2 regions of the Pseudomonas sp. NPDC079367 genome follow, and region 1 is predicted to be linked to the other one. Evidence: predicted binding sites of a transcription regulator. Region 1 holds the regulator's gene; the other holds the start of a gene.
What was found. The regulator FliA, encoded in region 1, starts transcription of late flagellar genes. The targets are predictions, from matches to a motif close to CTAAAGTTTNNNNNNNNNNNGCCGNTAA.
Positions count from the first base shown of each region.

Region 2: a site for FliA is predicted at 4,201-4,228, ahead of ACIGDJ_RS21170 (methyl-accepting chemotaxis protein). Genes of this name have one in related genera too.

Region 1 covers NZ_JBITTW010000027.1:40,440-47,956, forward strand. The annotation lists gene flhB (flagellar biosynthesis protein FlhB) at 1-222, shown strand, start outside; gene ACIGDJ_RS19400 (DUF6124 family protein) at 326-685, opposite strand; gene flhA (flagellar biosynthesis protein FlhA) at 1,228-3,357, shown strand; gene flhF (flagellar biosynthesis protein FlhF) at 3,369-4,709, shown strand; gene fleN (flagellar synthesis regulator FleN) at 4,826-5,656, shown strand; gene fliA (RNA polymerase sigma factor FliA) at 5,653-6,393, shown strand; gene ACIGDJ_RS19425 (chemotaxis response regulator CheY) at 6,561-6,932, shown strand; gene ACIGDJ_RS19430 (protein phosphatase CheZ) at 6,951-7,517, shown strand, end outside.
Region 2 covers NZ_JBITTW010000032.1:57,274-64,790, forward strand. The annotation lists gene cra (catabolite repressor/activator) at 197-1,192, shown strand; gene ACIGDJ_RS21165 (TatD family hydrolase) at 1,196-1,972, shown strand; gene ACIGDJ_RS21170 (methyl-accepting chemotaxis protein) at 2,081-4,111, opposite strand; gene ampE (regulatory signaling modulator protein AmpE) at 4,297-5,136, opposite strand; gene ampD (1,6-anhydro-N-acetylmuramyl-L-alanine amidase AmpD) at 5,133-5,693, opposite strand; gene ACIGDJ_RS21185 (DUF1631 domain-containing protein) at 5,758-7,517, opposite strand, start outside.

The sequences.
Region 1 (7,517 bases):
GTGGCCAACAACGTCATGCTGCTGGAATCCCCGGCGCTGGCGCGCTCGATTTATTACTCCACCGAGCTTGAGCAGGAAATCCCCGGCGGCCTGTATCTGGCGGTGGCCCAGGTGTTGGCTTACGTCTATCAGATCCGCCAACACCAGGCAGGCAAGGGCAAGCGTCCGGATCCGTTGAAGGATGATTTGCCGATTCCACCGGATTTGCGTCGGGATACCTGACCTTCCCGTGTGACACAAAAACCGCCGTCCCGATTGAATGGGGTGGCGGTTTTTTTGTGATCATTCCCACGCAGAGCGCGGGAATGATCAGCGTTAGGCCGGCCTACTGCGGCAACTCCAGATTATCCAGCACCCGATTCACCGCCAATTCCCCAAGCATGATCAGCTGCGCAATCCCCATCAGGGTTCGGCGCTGGGATGGTTTCACCAGTCCGGCAAATTCCTGGGCGATGGTTTTAGCTGAGGCGAGGGTTTCGCAGGCGTTGGCCAGCAGGTCTTCGTTTTTGGTGTCGGCGGTGACGGCGTACATGGCGCGGGGGCTGTAGGGCGGTGGGGTCGAGCCGGGCGGGCAGAGGTAGTGGTCGAGGGCGCGGTCGGCGGCTTGGTGGAGTTTTTTTGAATCGAGGGATTCGTAGGGAGAGGTGGGGTCGGTTTCGGGTGGGTTGGGTGTTGGTTTGATCATGGTGAAGCTCCTGAGGTTATGGAGCCACTCTTTTTCCTGTCGCTAAACAGGTGAAGGTGGCAGCTGTACGCAGGTTAGCGAACCGGTCTCAGGCACCCCGGTAGACCCTAAGGTCTCCCGCATACAGCCGCCATAACGTTATTGCGGGCGAAAAATCCCGCAACGAAGCCACGATCGCTGATGCACTGAGTTGGTCCGGGTCGCTAAACCCGATCGCTGATTCGTCAGCGACCGGACCACAATAGAATCCGACCCCAAAGCGCACAAGCCGGCGGATTCTGGCTTGGCTGTAGGCATTGGCGCAAGGTTTTGTAGTCTTGAGACCGTGTCTGCAGGTGTCTTTTAAACTCGTCGTTTAAAACAAGATCGCAGCCTTCGGCAGCTCCTACAGGAGACGTAAATCCATGTAGGAGCTGCCGAAGGCTCGGGCCGCGATCGGACGATCTTTTCTGCTTGGGCAAAAGTTGGAAAGCTTCTTGCAATAGCCGCCCTGCGCCCGCTCGGGGCGTCAAAAGTTTGCTTTAAAGGAACGGGGAAAACCGGTGGATCGCTCTCAGTTACTCAACACTGCTCGCACAAACGTTGCCGACCTCAGTCGAGGCAATCTGGGCGTGCCGTTGTTGCTGCTGGTCATGCTGGCGATGATGATGTTGCCGGTGCCGCCGTTCCTGCTCGACGTCTTTTTTACGTTCAACATTGCCCTGTCCATCGTCGTCCTGCTGGTCTGCGTGTATGCGCTGCGGCCGCTGGATTTTGCCGTGTTCCCGACCATTCTGCTGGTGGCGACGCTCCTGCGCCTGGCCTTGAACGTGGCCTCCACACGGGTGGTAATGCTCAATGGTCAGGACGGCCACGAAGCCGCCGGCAAGGTGATCCAGGCCTTCGGTGAGGTGGTGATCGGCGGTAACTACGTGGTCGGTATCGTGGTGTTCGCGATTCTGATGATCATCAACTTCGTCGTAGTGACCAAGGGTGCCGGGCGGATTTCCGAGGTGAGCGCGCGCTTCACCCTCGATGCCATGCCCGGCAAACAAATGGCCATCGACGCCGACCTCAACGCCGGCCTGATCGACCAGAACCAGGCCAAGTCGCGCCGTCAGGAAGTTGCCCAGGAGGCGGAGTTCTACGGTTCGATGGACGGTGCCAGCAAGTTCGTCCGTGGTGACGCCATCGCTGGCCTGCTGATTCTGTTCATCAACCTCATCGGCGGCATGGCCGTGGGTATCTTCCAGCACGGCATGAGCTTCGGCGATGCTGGCAGGGTTTACGCCTTGTTGACCATCGGTGACGGTTTGGTGGCGCAATTGCCATCACTGTTGTTATCGACAGCGGCGGCGATCATGGTGACCCGTGCTTCCGGTTCGGAAGACATGGGCAAGCAGATCAACCGCCAGATGTTTGCCTCGCCCAAAGCGCTGGCCGTAGCCGCTGGTTTGATGGCGGTGATGGGCCTGGTGCCGGGCATGCCGCACTTCTCCTTCCTGAGCATGGCGGCGCTGGCTGCGGGCGGCGCGTACCTGTTCTGGAAGAAGCAGAACGTCGCCAAGGTCGTGGCGCTGGAAGAGGTCAAGCGTCAGCAGGAACTGCTGCCGTCACCGGCTCGCGCCATGGAAACCAAAGAACTGGGCTGGGACGACGTGACCCCGATTGACATGATCGGCCTGGAAGTCGGCTATCGCCTGATTCCGCTGGTGGATCGCAATCAGGGCGGGCAATTGCTGGCGCGGATCAAGGGCGTGCGCAAGAAGCTCTCGCAGGATCTGGGCTTCCTGATGCCGACTGTGCACATCCGCGACAACCTCGATCTGGCGCCGAGCGCTTATCGCCTGACGCTGATGGGCGTGATTCTGGCAGAGGCCGAGATCTATCCGGACCGCGAACTGGCGATCAACCCCGGTCAGGTCTACGGCTCGCTCAACGGTATCAACGCCAAAGATCCGGCTTTCGGCCTGGAGGCGGTGTGGATCGAAATCAGCCAGCGTGCCCAGGCGCAATCGCTGGGCTACACCGTGGTTGACGCCAGCACCGTGGTCGCCACGCACTTGAACCAGATTCTGTACAAGCACTCCAGTGAGCTGATCGGCCACGAGGAAGTGCAGCAACTCATGCAATTGCTGGCCAAGAGCTCGCCGAAACTGGCCGAAGAGCTGGTGCCGGGCGTGGTTTCGCTGTCGCAGTTGCTCAAGGTTCTGCAAGCGCTGCTCGCCGAACACGTGCCGGTGCGCGACATTCGCAGCATCGCCGAAGCGATCGCGAACAACGCTGCCAAGAGTCAAGATACCGCCGCTCTGGTCGCTGCTGTGCGGGTCGGCGTATCGCGCGCCATCGTCCAAAGCATTGTAGGCACTGAGTCCGAGCTGCCTGTAATCACATTGGAACCAAGGTTGGAACAGATATTGCTCAATAGTCTGCAGAAGGCAGGACAAGGCTCGGAAGAAGGCGTTCTGCTGGAGCCGAGCATGGCCGAGAAGCTGCAACGTTCGTTGATCGAAGCGGCCCAGCGTCAGGAAATGCAAGGCCAACCGGTGATCCTGCTGGTCGCAGGCCCGATTCGCGCGATGCTCTCGCGCTTTGGTCGCCTCGCAGTCCCAGGGCTGCATGTGCTGGCCTACCAGGAAGTACCGGACAACAAGCAAGTGACCATCGTTGCGACAGTAGGGCCCAACGGCTGAGGTAGTGGTTTATGCAAGTTAAGCGTTTTTTCGCCGCCGATATGCGTCAGGCCATGAAGCTGGTTCGCGATGAGCTGGGCGCTGATGCCGCCATCATCGGCAACCGCCGCATCGCCGGCGGCGTCGAGTTGACGGCGGCACTGGATTACAAATTGTCGGCGCTGGCGCCACGGGTTCCGAACATGGAGCTCGAAGACGAGCTGCGCAAGACCCAGTCGCGCATCGTCACTGCCCAGGCCGAGCTGAGCCTGCGTGGCGAAGCCGACGGCAACACCAATCAGCAGTTGTTCGCCGGGCTGCCATTGACCGCAGGCCTGCCGCTGACCGCTGCCGAGCCGTTGAGCGAGCCGACCCACGCGGCGCCGGCGCGTCCGGCCGCAGCCCCTGCACAAGCCTCCGCCGGTGTCGATCCGCGTGCGCTGGACTCGATGCGTTTTGAATTGAACAGCCTGCGCGAGCTGATGGAAGTGCAGCTCGGCACGCTGGCCTGGAATCAGTTGCAAGGCAGCCGCCCAGCCCAGGCCAATCTCTATCGCCGTCTGCAGCGCATCGGCCTGTCCGGCCCGCTGTCGCGCGATCTGTTGGCACTGGTTACCGATATCGAAGAGCCGCGTCAGGCCTGGCGCATGCTGCTCGCTCACCTGGCGCGGATGATTGCCGTGCCGGAAGTCGAGCCGCTGGAAGAGGGCGGTGTGATTGCCATGGTCGGCCCGGCCGGCATGGGCAAGACCACGACGCTGGCCAAGCTTGCCGCGCGTTACGTGCTCAAGTACGGCGCGCAGAACGTCGCGCTGGTGAGCATGGACAGCTTCCGCATTGGCGCGCAGGAACAACTGAAAACCCTCGGTCGCATCCTCAACGTGCCAGTCACGCACGTCGATCCGGGTCAGTCGCTGGTACAGGCATTGGATCCACTGCTACGCAAGCGCGTGGTTTTGATCGATACTGCCGGGCTGCAGGCCAGTGATCCGGCGTTGCGCATGCAGCTTGAGAGCCTGGCCGGGCGTGGCATCCGCTCGAAAAATTATCTGGTCCTGGCAACCACCAGCCAGAAACAGGTTCTAACCGCCGCTTATCATAGTTACAAGCGTTGCGGGCTAGCCGGCTGCATCCTGACTAAACTGGATGAGACGGCCAGTCTCGGCGAAGTGTTGAGCCTGGCGATCAGTCATGAATTGCCGGTCGCGTACCTGACCGATGGCCCACGGATTCCGGATGATCTGCATCTGCCGCGCCGTCATCAACTGGTCAGCCGCGCCGTCAGCGTGCAAATGCAGGAAGAACCCAGCGAAGAAGCCATGGCTGACATGTTCGCTGATATCTATCACAGCCCGACCAAGCAGGTTGGCTGAGGTATTCATGAACAGTTTTTGTACCTACATCGATGGTCTGCCACGCATTGTTCCCATCGGGAACGCGCAGCCAGTAATGTGGCCTCCGTCTATGCAAGACAAGGTAAAGAAATAACATGGGCAGCATGCATCCCGTACAGGTGATCGCGGTGACCGGCGGCAAAGGTGGCGTCGGCAAGACTAACGTGTCAGTGAACTTGTCGCTGGCGCTGGCAGAGCTTGGCCGTCGGGTCATGCTGCTGGACGCCGACCTCGGTCTGGCGAACGTCGACGTTCTGCTGGGGCTGACCCCCAAACGCACGCTGGCCGACGTGATCGAAGGCCGCTGCGAACTGCGCGACGTGCTGTTGCAGGGCCCGGGCGGGATTCGCATCGTGCCGGCGGCCTCCGGCACGCAGAGCATGGTGCACCTGAGCCCGGCGCAACACGCCGGCCTGATCCAGGCGTTCAGTGACATCGGCGACAATCTCGACGTGCTGGTGATCGACACCGCTGCGGGTATTGGTGACTCGGTAGTCAGTTTCGTGCGCGCAGCGCAAGAGGTGTTGCTGGTGGTCTGCGACGAGCCAACTTCGATCACCGACGCTTACGCGCTGATCAAGTTGCTCAACCGCGACTACGGCATGAACCGCTTCCGCGTGCTGGCCAACATGGCACAGAGCCCGCAGGAAGGGCGCAACCTGTTCGCCAAGTTGACCAAGGTCACGGATCGTTTTCTCGACGTCGCTCTACAATACGTCGGCGCCGTGCCATACGACGAAAGCGTGCGCAAAGCGGTGCAGAAGCAGCGCGCCGTCTACGAAGCCTTTCCCCGTTCCAAGTGCGCGCTGGCCTTCAAGGCTATCGCCCAGAAGGTCGACACCTGGCCGCTGCCGGCGAACCCGCGCGGTCATCTGGAATTTTTCGTCGAGCGTCTCGTGCAGCAAACCGCAGGGCCTGTGATATGACCGCCAGTGGCATGAATCTTTACAAAAAGTCGGCGCGTGACGCGCAATACGAATTGATCGAGCGTTACGCGCCACTGGTCAAGCGCATTGCCTATCACTTGCTGGCACGCCTGCCGGCCAGTGTGCAGGTCGAGGACCTGATCCAGGCTGGGATGATCGGTCTGCTCGAAGTCTCGACCAAATACGACGCCAGCAAAGGCGCCAGTTTCGAAACGTACGCGGGCATTCGAATCCGCGGCGCGATGCTCGACGAAGTGCGCAAAGGGGACTGGGCGCCACGCTCGGTTCACCGTAATACCAGGATGGTCAGCGACGCGATTCGCTCGATTGAAGCTAAAACCGGTCGTGACGCTAAAGATCACGAGGTTGCGGCCGAACTCCAATTGAGTCTCGACGATTACTACGGGATTCTGAATGACACCCTGGGCAGTCGCTTGTTCAGTTTCGACGACCTGTTGCAGGACGGCGAACACGAAGGGCTGCACGAGGATGGCGCCAGTGCTCATATGGAGCCGTCACGCGATCTGGAAGATGAACGCTTCCAGGCGGCGCTGGCGGACGCGATTGCCAATTTGCCGGAGCGTGAGCGACTGGTGTTGGCGCTGTACTACGACGAAGAGCTGAACCTCAAGGAAATCGGTGAAGTCCTTGGCGTCAGTGAATCGCGGGTCAGCCAGTTACACAGCCAGTGCGCGGCCCGTTTGCGGGGGCGTTTGGGGGAGTGGCGAGCGCGCTGAAGGCAGTGTGGGGACACTGCGAAACGAGGCTGGTGCGGTGATGAACGGCGCCGGTCTCGATCCGTTGTGCTCCAGACAAACTTCGAGTGCTATGCCGATTGATTGAAGTGGCGTGTCCAGGTGCTGGGCGCGTTTAAGACTGCTTGGAGGTCGAATTGAACAAAGACATGAAAATCCTCATCGTTGATGACTTCTCAACGATGCGGCGGATCATCAAGAACCTGCTGCGCGATCTTGGGTTCACCAACACCGTCGAGGCCGACGATGGCACCACTGCCATTCCGGTGCTCAACAGCGGCAGCATCGACTTTCTGGTAACGGACTGGAACATGCCGGGCATGACCGGTATCGACCTGCTGCGTCACGTGCGCGCCGATGAAAAACTCAAGCACCTCCCGGTGTTGATGGTGACTGCTGAAGCCAAGCGCGAGCAGATCATCGAGGCCGCTCAGGCCGGTGTGAACGGTTACGTAGTCAAACCTTTCACGGCTCAAGCGTTGAAAGACAAAATCGAGAAGATTTTCGAACGCATCGGCTGATGAATGCGCGGGGGAGCTATGGAGCATAACGAATCATCACAGGGCGATTTCGAATCGACCCTGAAAAAACACGCGGTCGAACTGGTCGAGAGCCTTGAAAAAGGCAAGTTCGGCGACGCGGTGCAACTGATCCATGAGCTCAATCAGACCCGTGACCGCGGCCTGTATCAGGAAGTGGGCAAGCTCACACGTGAACTGCACAGTGCGATCGTCAATTTCCAGATCGATCCGCACATGCCGCAGGCCGAGGAAGTGTCGCAAATCACCGACGCCACCGAACGCCTGGGCTATGTGGTCAAGCTGACGGAAGCCGCGGCCAACCGCACCATGGATCTGGTGGAAAGCGCCACGCCGGTGGTCAACAGTCTGGCTGATGAAGCGCAGACCTTGAGCGCCGATTGGGGCCGCTTCATGCGTCGCGAGGTCGGGGCTGAAGAGTTCCGCGAACTGGCGCGCCGGGTCGACGGTTTTCTGTCACGCAGCAGCACGGACAACCGTGCGGTGTCGAGCAACCTCAACGACATCCTGCTGGCTCAGGATTATCAGGACCTCACAGGTCAAGTGATCAAGCGCGTGACCCAACTG
Region 2 (7,517 bases), on a different contig from region 1:
ACCGGCCAAAGGCGTCCAAAACGTAGAAAATACGCTTGCTGAAACGTTTAATCTAGATTGATCGGCACGTTACTCGATAATGTCTCATCCTTGAAGTCCAACTGGTCGGATCTGCCTAGGCAATAAGTCGGCTGCCCTTATCGGGTAGGATTGGCGAAAATGTCGCGGCATGCTCGAAAAACAAGGAAATACCGGGTTGAAACTCAGTGATATCGCGCGGTTGGCCGGCGTCTCCGTCACCACCGCCAGCTACGTCATCAACGGCAAGGCCGAACAGCAACGCATCAGCAGCGCGACCGTCGAGCGCGTGCGCGCGGTGGTCGATCTGCACGGCTTCACGCCTAATCCGCAAGCGGCCGGCCTGCGCAGTCGGCACACGCGCACCCTGGGGTTTATCCTGCCGGATCTGGAAAACCCCAGTTACGCGCGCATCGCCAAGTTGCTCGAACAAGGCGCGCGGGCTCGCGGCTATCAACTGTTGATTGCCAGCTCCGACGATGCGCCAGACAGCGAGCGCCAGTTGCTGCAACTGTTCCGCGCCCGTCGCTGTGATGCGCTGATCGTCGCCAGTTGCCTGCCCGCCGGTGACGACAGCTACCGCCAGTTGCAGGCCAAGGGTCTGCCGATCATCGCCATCGACCGGGTCATGGAGCCGGAGCATTTCTGCTCGGTGATCAGCGACGACCGCGAGGCCAGCCTGCACCTGACCCAGAGCCTGCTCGATCCGCAGCCCAAACAAATCGTGCTGCTCGGCGCACGCCCTGAGCTGAGCATCAGCCAGGAACGTGCCGCCGGTTTCCGCGCAGCGCTCAACGATTTCAAAGGCGAGGTGCTGGTCGAGCACGCCGAGTCGTTCAGCCGCGAGTGCGGCAAGCAATTGATGGAAGAACTCCTGCAGCGTCTGGGGCATTTGCCCGACGCGCTGGTGACCACTTCCTACGTGCTGCTGCAAGGCGTGTTCGATGCGCTGCATGATTTCCCGCTGAAATCGCGGCCGCTGCGCCTCGGCACCTTCGGCGACACGCAGTTGCTGGATTTCCTGCCGCTGCCGGTCAATGCCATGTCCCAGCAACACCAGTTGATCGCCGACAAGGCCCTGGAACTGGCGCTGGCCGCCGTCGAGCAGGACGACTACCAACCGGGCGTGCAAGCCATTGCGCGGACCTTCAAGCAGCGTATTCATCGGGACTGAATCGTGGAGCTGACCGACAGCCACACCCACCTCGACTTCCCCGACTTCGACGCCGATCGCGCCGAGTTGCTGGCCGAAAGCCGCGCCCTCGGCGTGCGGCGCATCGTCGTACTGGGTGTGCATCAGGGCAACTGGCAACGGGTGTGGGATCTGGTGCAAAGTGACGCCGACCTTTATGCGGCGTTCGGTTTGCACCCGGTGTTTCTCGATCAGCACCGCCCGGAGGATTTGCACGCGCTGGGTGACTGGCTGACGCGCTTGCGGGGGCATCGGCAGCTGTGTGCGGTGGGCGAGATTGGTCTGGATTATTTCATCGAAACTCTGGATCGCGAGCGACAACAGGCGTTGTTCGACGCGCAGCTGCAACTGGCGGCGGACTTCGAACTGCCGGCGCTGATCCACGTGCGCCGCAGCCACGCCGCGGTGATCGCCACGCTCAAGCGCTTCAAGCTCAAACGCGCCGGCATCATCCACGCGTTCGCCGGCAGCCGCGAGGAAGCCCGGGAATACATCAAGCTCGGTTTCAAACTGGGCCTTGGCGGCGCACCGACCTGGCCGCAGGCATTACGCATGCATCGGGTCTTGCCCGAACTGCCGCTGCAATCGGTGGTGCTGGAAACCGACTCACCGGACATGGCTCCCGCGATGTTCGCCGGCCAGCGCAACAGCCCGGCGCATTTGCCGGCGATCTGCGCGGCGTTGGCCGAATTGATGAATATCAGCCCAGAACAACTGGCCGCCGCCAGCACCGCCAACTGCTGCGAAGTCTTCGGCTGGTAATAAATCTCTTGTAGGAGCTGTCGAGTGAAACGAGGCTGCGATCTTTTGATCTTTAAAATCCAAGATCAAAAGATCGCAGCGTGCCGCAGCTCCTACAGAGTTTTGTGCTCAGACGCGGAAGGCGCTGATCAGTTGTTTCAGTTCCACGACCTGGGCAGACAACGCCCGGCTGGCATCTTCGGTCTGGTGTGCGCCCTGCGCCGTGCGCTCGCCGGCGCGGTTGATCTCGACGATGTTCTGATCGATGTCGTGGGCTACAGCGGTTTGCTGTTCGACGGCGGCGGCAATCTGCTGGTTCTGGTCGACGATCATGCCCACCGCGCCAAGAATGTTTTCCAGCGCTTGCTGGACCTTCTCCGACTGGTCCACCGTGCCATTGGCCATCTGATGGCTGACGCCCATCGCCCTCACCGCCGCGCCGACGCCGCCATGCAGCTTGGCGATCATCTGCTCGATCTCTTCGGTCGACTGCTGGGTGCGTTTGGCCAACGTGCGTACTTCATCGGCCACCACCGCAAACCCGCGCCCCTGCTCGCCGGCCCGGGCCGCTTCAATGGCGGCGTTGAGCGCCAGCAGATTGGTCTGTTCGGCGATGCTCTTGATCACCTCAAGCACACGGCTGATCGACTGGCTGTCGCTGGCCAGTTGATTGATCACCAGCACCGACTGATCGATTTCGCTGGCCAGCGCGGCAATGCTGCCCTGCTGCGATTCCACCAGCCCGCGCCCGCTCAGGGTTTCGTCATTGACGCTGTGGGCGCTGCTCACCGCAGCGGCGGCACTGCGAGCGACTTCCATTGAAGTCGCCGACATCTGGTTCATCGCCGTCGCCACTTGTTCGATCTGCATGCGCTGCCCGGCGACAGCCTGATTGCTCTGCGCCGACACGCTTTCGACCTGTCCGGCCTGACGCTCGACTTCGCCGACGGTGTGGCCGACGCGTTCGATCAGGTCGTGAATCTTCTTCACCGTGCCATTGAACACCTCGCCCAACTCGCCCAGTTCATCGCGGCTGCTGGCCTTGAAGTTGACGGTCATGTCGCCGGCCGCGACCTTGTCCATCATCGCGCCCAGGCTTTTCAGGGTGGTGCGGGTCGAGGCGTAGAAACCGCCGTAGAGATAAAAGATCAGCACGAACACCACCGACAGCGCAGAGGCTTGCAGAATCATGTGCGTGCGGTTTTGCGCCAGGCGTTGCTGCAACTGGCTGTCGAGGAATTTCAGCGTGGCCTGATTGAGCTGGTAGGTGTGTTCCATCAGCCCGGTGACCTGATCGTAGAATGCCTGCCACGGCGCATCGAGGGTGTCGGCCATCACAACTTGTTCTTCGAAAAGCTCGCTCGCCTGCTTGAGCGAGGCCTTGCTGCTGTCGGCTTGGGCAGTGAGGGATTCGCGTGCAGCGCGGCTGGAACCGAGGGCGTCCTGCAGTTTCAAGGCGTATTCAGCCTGAAGTTTTTCGATCTGCACCAGCAACTCGTCAAAACGCGTGCTGGAGGAACTGTTGAGAAAACCCTGACCCAACGAATACGAACCCATCGCCCGGCCCTCGCCGAGCGTTTGCGTGACGCTCGGGGTGATCAGCGTCACTAGCTCACTGAGCTGACGAATATCGCTCTGATTATCGCGACTGAGGCCTGCCTGACTGGTGATGATCTGGCTGAAGATCTGCGCACTGGCCAGCAACTTGCCGATCAACGCGCTTTTGCTTTGCAGCGAGCTTTCCGCTTGCTGGGCCTTGAACGCGGCGATCATTTCATCGCGCTTGGCCTCGAACTGCTTGATCTGCTCGGGATCCTCGGTCATCGCTGCCAGCCCTTCGAGGCGCGTGAGCACGGCCTGCTCCAGCGTCTGGATCTGCGCTTCGACGTTGCCGGCCTTGCCGGACTGGCCGAGAGTGACGTCGATCTGCACCAGATTGTTCAGGGTTTCCAGATCCCGGCGCAGGGTCAGGCTGCTGCCTAACAGGTCGAGGCTCTGCAGCTCAACGCGGGTGCCCTGAAATTCGCGGTAGGAGTCGCGCACCAGATAGAAATTGGTCACCAGCATCGGCACCAGGAACAGCACGCTGATCAGGCTGAACTTCATGCCGAAGCTCAGACGGTTCATCAGCGAGACGGCGGGATAGAGCAAGCTCTTCACTGGAAGTCTCCCTTGGTTTTTCTTGTTTTTATTGGCAGGCGCGAGGCGACAGCAGATAGCCACTATCGGGCGCTGTCTCTGTATAGCGCAAATCGGCGGGAGGTTTTGTAACTTAAGGTTAACAACGAAAAGATCGCAGCCTGTGTAGGAGCTGCCGAAGGCTGCGATCTTTTGATCTTCTCTAATTAGCGAACCAGAACAGTCCACAAGGCAAACCCGGCATACCACAGCACCGCCGCGCGCAGCAGCAGTTCCCACAGGCAGTCGAGGGTATTGATGCCGTCCGGACCGACTGCTGGCGGCGGGATTTCCCCAGCTGCCAGGCCGACCTTGTTGATCAACTGCGCAGCGCTGATGTTCCAGTTGAGCAGCTCGTGCAGCATCACTCGGCTGACCGCGACGAAGTTGCCGACCAACGCAAGACTCGCCGCCAGCAAACGCACCGGTACCCAATCGAAGGCATGACGCAGTTGCGCCGCGCGCTCGACCAGCGCCGGATTGCTTCCATGCTCTTCGGCCAGCGCCAGCAAGCGATAAGCCAATGCCGCCACAGGACCGAGGAGGAAATACCAGAAGATCACTGCGAAGAAACTCTGATAGGCCTGCCACAACAGATGACCTTGCACCCGCTCAAGCAATTGCTCGCCGCTGTCGGCGCAGATGTTCAGATCGCGCTTGGCCACGTGCGCCGCCGCTTGCAGATCCTCACGGCGCCAGGCATCGCGAAACGGCCCGAGGCCGCCCAGCAAGTCGCCACGGCCCAGGCTGTAAATCACCACCAGCAAATGCACCGGCAGCGCCAGCAAACCGTAAGCCACCGGTTCCAGCACCAGCAGCAACAGCGCCAGTAACGCCACCGGGAACAGCACCAGAATCGTCAGCACCAGCCAGGGTTGCCTGGCCAGCCGTTCGCTGCTTTCGAGTTTGTGCAGCTCGCGGATCCATCCGCCGTCGCGTTGAAGCCGATGGCGCAGGGCCGAAAACTTCTCGATCCACAGCGCCAGCAGTAACACCAGAAAACTCATTGTCCTTCCTCTTTTGCCAGGGCGGCGCGGTAGCGTGCCCAGTCGAATGCCGGTCCCGGATCGGTCTTGCGCCCCGGAGCGATATCGCTGTGGCCGCAGATACGCTGATCGGTGATCGCCGGAAAACGTTGCTGCAACTGCCGGGTCAGCGCCGTCAGCGCGCGATATTGTTCGTCGGTGAACGGCAGATCATCGGTGCCTTCCAGCTCGATGCCCACGGAAAAATCGTTACAGGTTTCGCGGCCTTCGAACATCGAGATGCCGGCATGCCACGCTCGCGCAAGACAGGAGACAAACTGGGTGACCTTGCCGTCACGTTCGATCAGAAAATGCGCGGAGACGCGCAGGTCAGCGATGCCTGCAAAGTACGGGTGTTCGGTGACATCCAGACGATTCTGGAAAAACTCCTGAACCTTGCCCGTGGCGAATTGCGCCGGCGGCAGGCTGATGTTGTGAATGACCAACAGGGACACTTCGCCCGCCGGGCGCTCATTGAAGTTGGGCGACGGGCAGATCTGCACGCCATGACACCACCCGCTCGCGGGATCCAACTGCATACCGATTCCTTCAACGCCGACCATGTGGGCGCCCAGTATGCCGCGATCCGCCCCCGGCGCGCGATCACTTGCCGCGATTGAGTCGCCGCAGGTCGCCCAGCACCGATTCCAGTGCACGGTCGAACAACAAGGTGTCGTCAAGCGCACGCACGCCGCCACGACTGAACGCCAGCGCCAGATCGGTGCGGCTGCGCTCCAGCACTTTCATGCCCGTGCGGTCGACGAAAACGTATTTGCCGGTCTCATCGATGATCGCCGCGAGTTTGCAACGCAAGGTCTGTTCGTCATCATCGTCGAACACCACCCAACTGCCCACACGCAACTGCTCGACCTGAGACAAACCGGCATCGTCTTGCGCCCGGCGCGGCGCAGGCATGGCTGCAGCTTGATCGGCGCTGAGCTGCAAGACCTGCGGCGTGACTTCGATCAGCGGCGTGGCGCTGTGATCGGCTTCATCGGAGCGCTCCAGCACGCGCACGTGCAGCGCCTCCAGTGCACTGAAGAATTCGCTGGTGGCAAACGGGTCGAACGCGGTGCTGCTCAGGCCATCGCGCAGCGATTTCAGCAAACCCGGTACCAGAGCCAACAGGCGCAGGCTGGATTCGCCATCGTCGTGGCGCTGCACGCTCCAGATCAACTGTTCCATCGTCTGCACGTCGGCGTGCCATTCGGCGGACTGATCGCCATGCTTGAGGCAGGTCAGCAGCAACACCTTACTCCAGGCCTGCCGGACGAAGCTGACCACGGTCGCCGGCAGCACTTTGCCCAGCAATGCCTGCTGCAGCGCCTGCGCGACGCGCCGCTGAGCCAGCTCGGCTTTCGCTCGGCCCTCCTCGGCATCACGCAAGCGTTGCTCAAGCAGTTCGGTGCGGCGGCGCTCTTCCTGAGTAAAGGCAAGGAAATCCGCGAGCAGCTCGGAGAAGATCGCCGGGTCGTCGACAAATTCGCTCAGCAAGCGCTGCACCACTTGTTCGATGCGCACGTAGAGGCTGTCGCGCTCTGCGCCGTCGCAGTCGCTCCAGCCCATCGCGGCCTCGGCGATTTCGTTGAGCAGGCGCCGCGCCGGATGGGTGCTACGGCTGAAGAAGCTTTTATCCAGCACGGCGACTTTGAGCATCGGAATCTGCAATCGGGCGATCAGCGCCTTGAGCGCGTCGGGCAGATTGCGATCCTCGAGGATGCAGTCGAAAACCATGGCGATCAGGTTGATCACATCTTCGTCGGCGGTCGCGACAACGCGGGACCGGCCGCTTCTGACGCTGACCCGGGTCAGCAGCTGCTCGAGCTGATGGCGCAGATCGAAATCTTCCTGAGCCTCCAGCGCCGGTACGTATTGCTGCAAGTGCGACAACAAACGCAGCAGGTCGCGGGTGTTGATCGGATGCGCCGGGGCGCCGTGCTCCAGTGTCGGTGTGACGCGGCCACGCACATGGGCGAGCAATTGCTGCAACGCCGCGAACACTTCCTCTACGGCTTCGTCCGCTGCTGGCGGTGCATCGAGATCATCAATGAATGTGTCGCTATCGGCAGGCTCGACCACGCGACGAGCCATGGCAGGTTTCAGATGCGGCAGCACGCCGGTGGCGAGCAACAACTGATTGGCCTCTGCATACAGTTGCTCGGTGTCGGCCAGCACATAGCGCTCGAACAACTTGAGCAGGATCAGCTTGACCTTGATCTCGACGCCAAGGTTACGCCCGGCCTGCAGGAAATATTCGCAAAGCATCACCGGGCTCAGCGGATTGTGCTGGTCGTCCAGACGCTTGCCGAGCATTGAACTGAACCGCGCGGTCAGTTGATCAAGGGCAAAGCCGTCACGCTTGA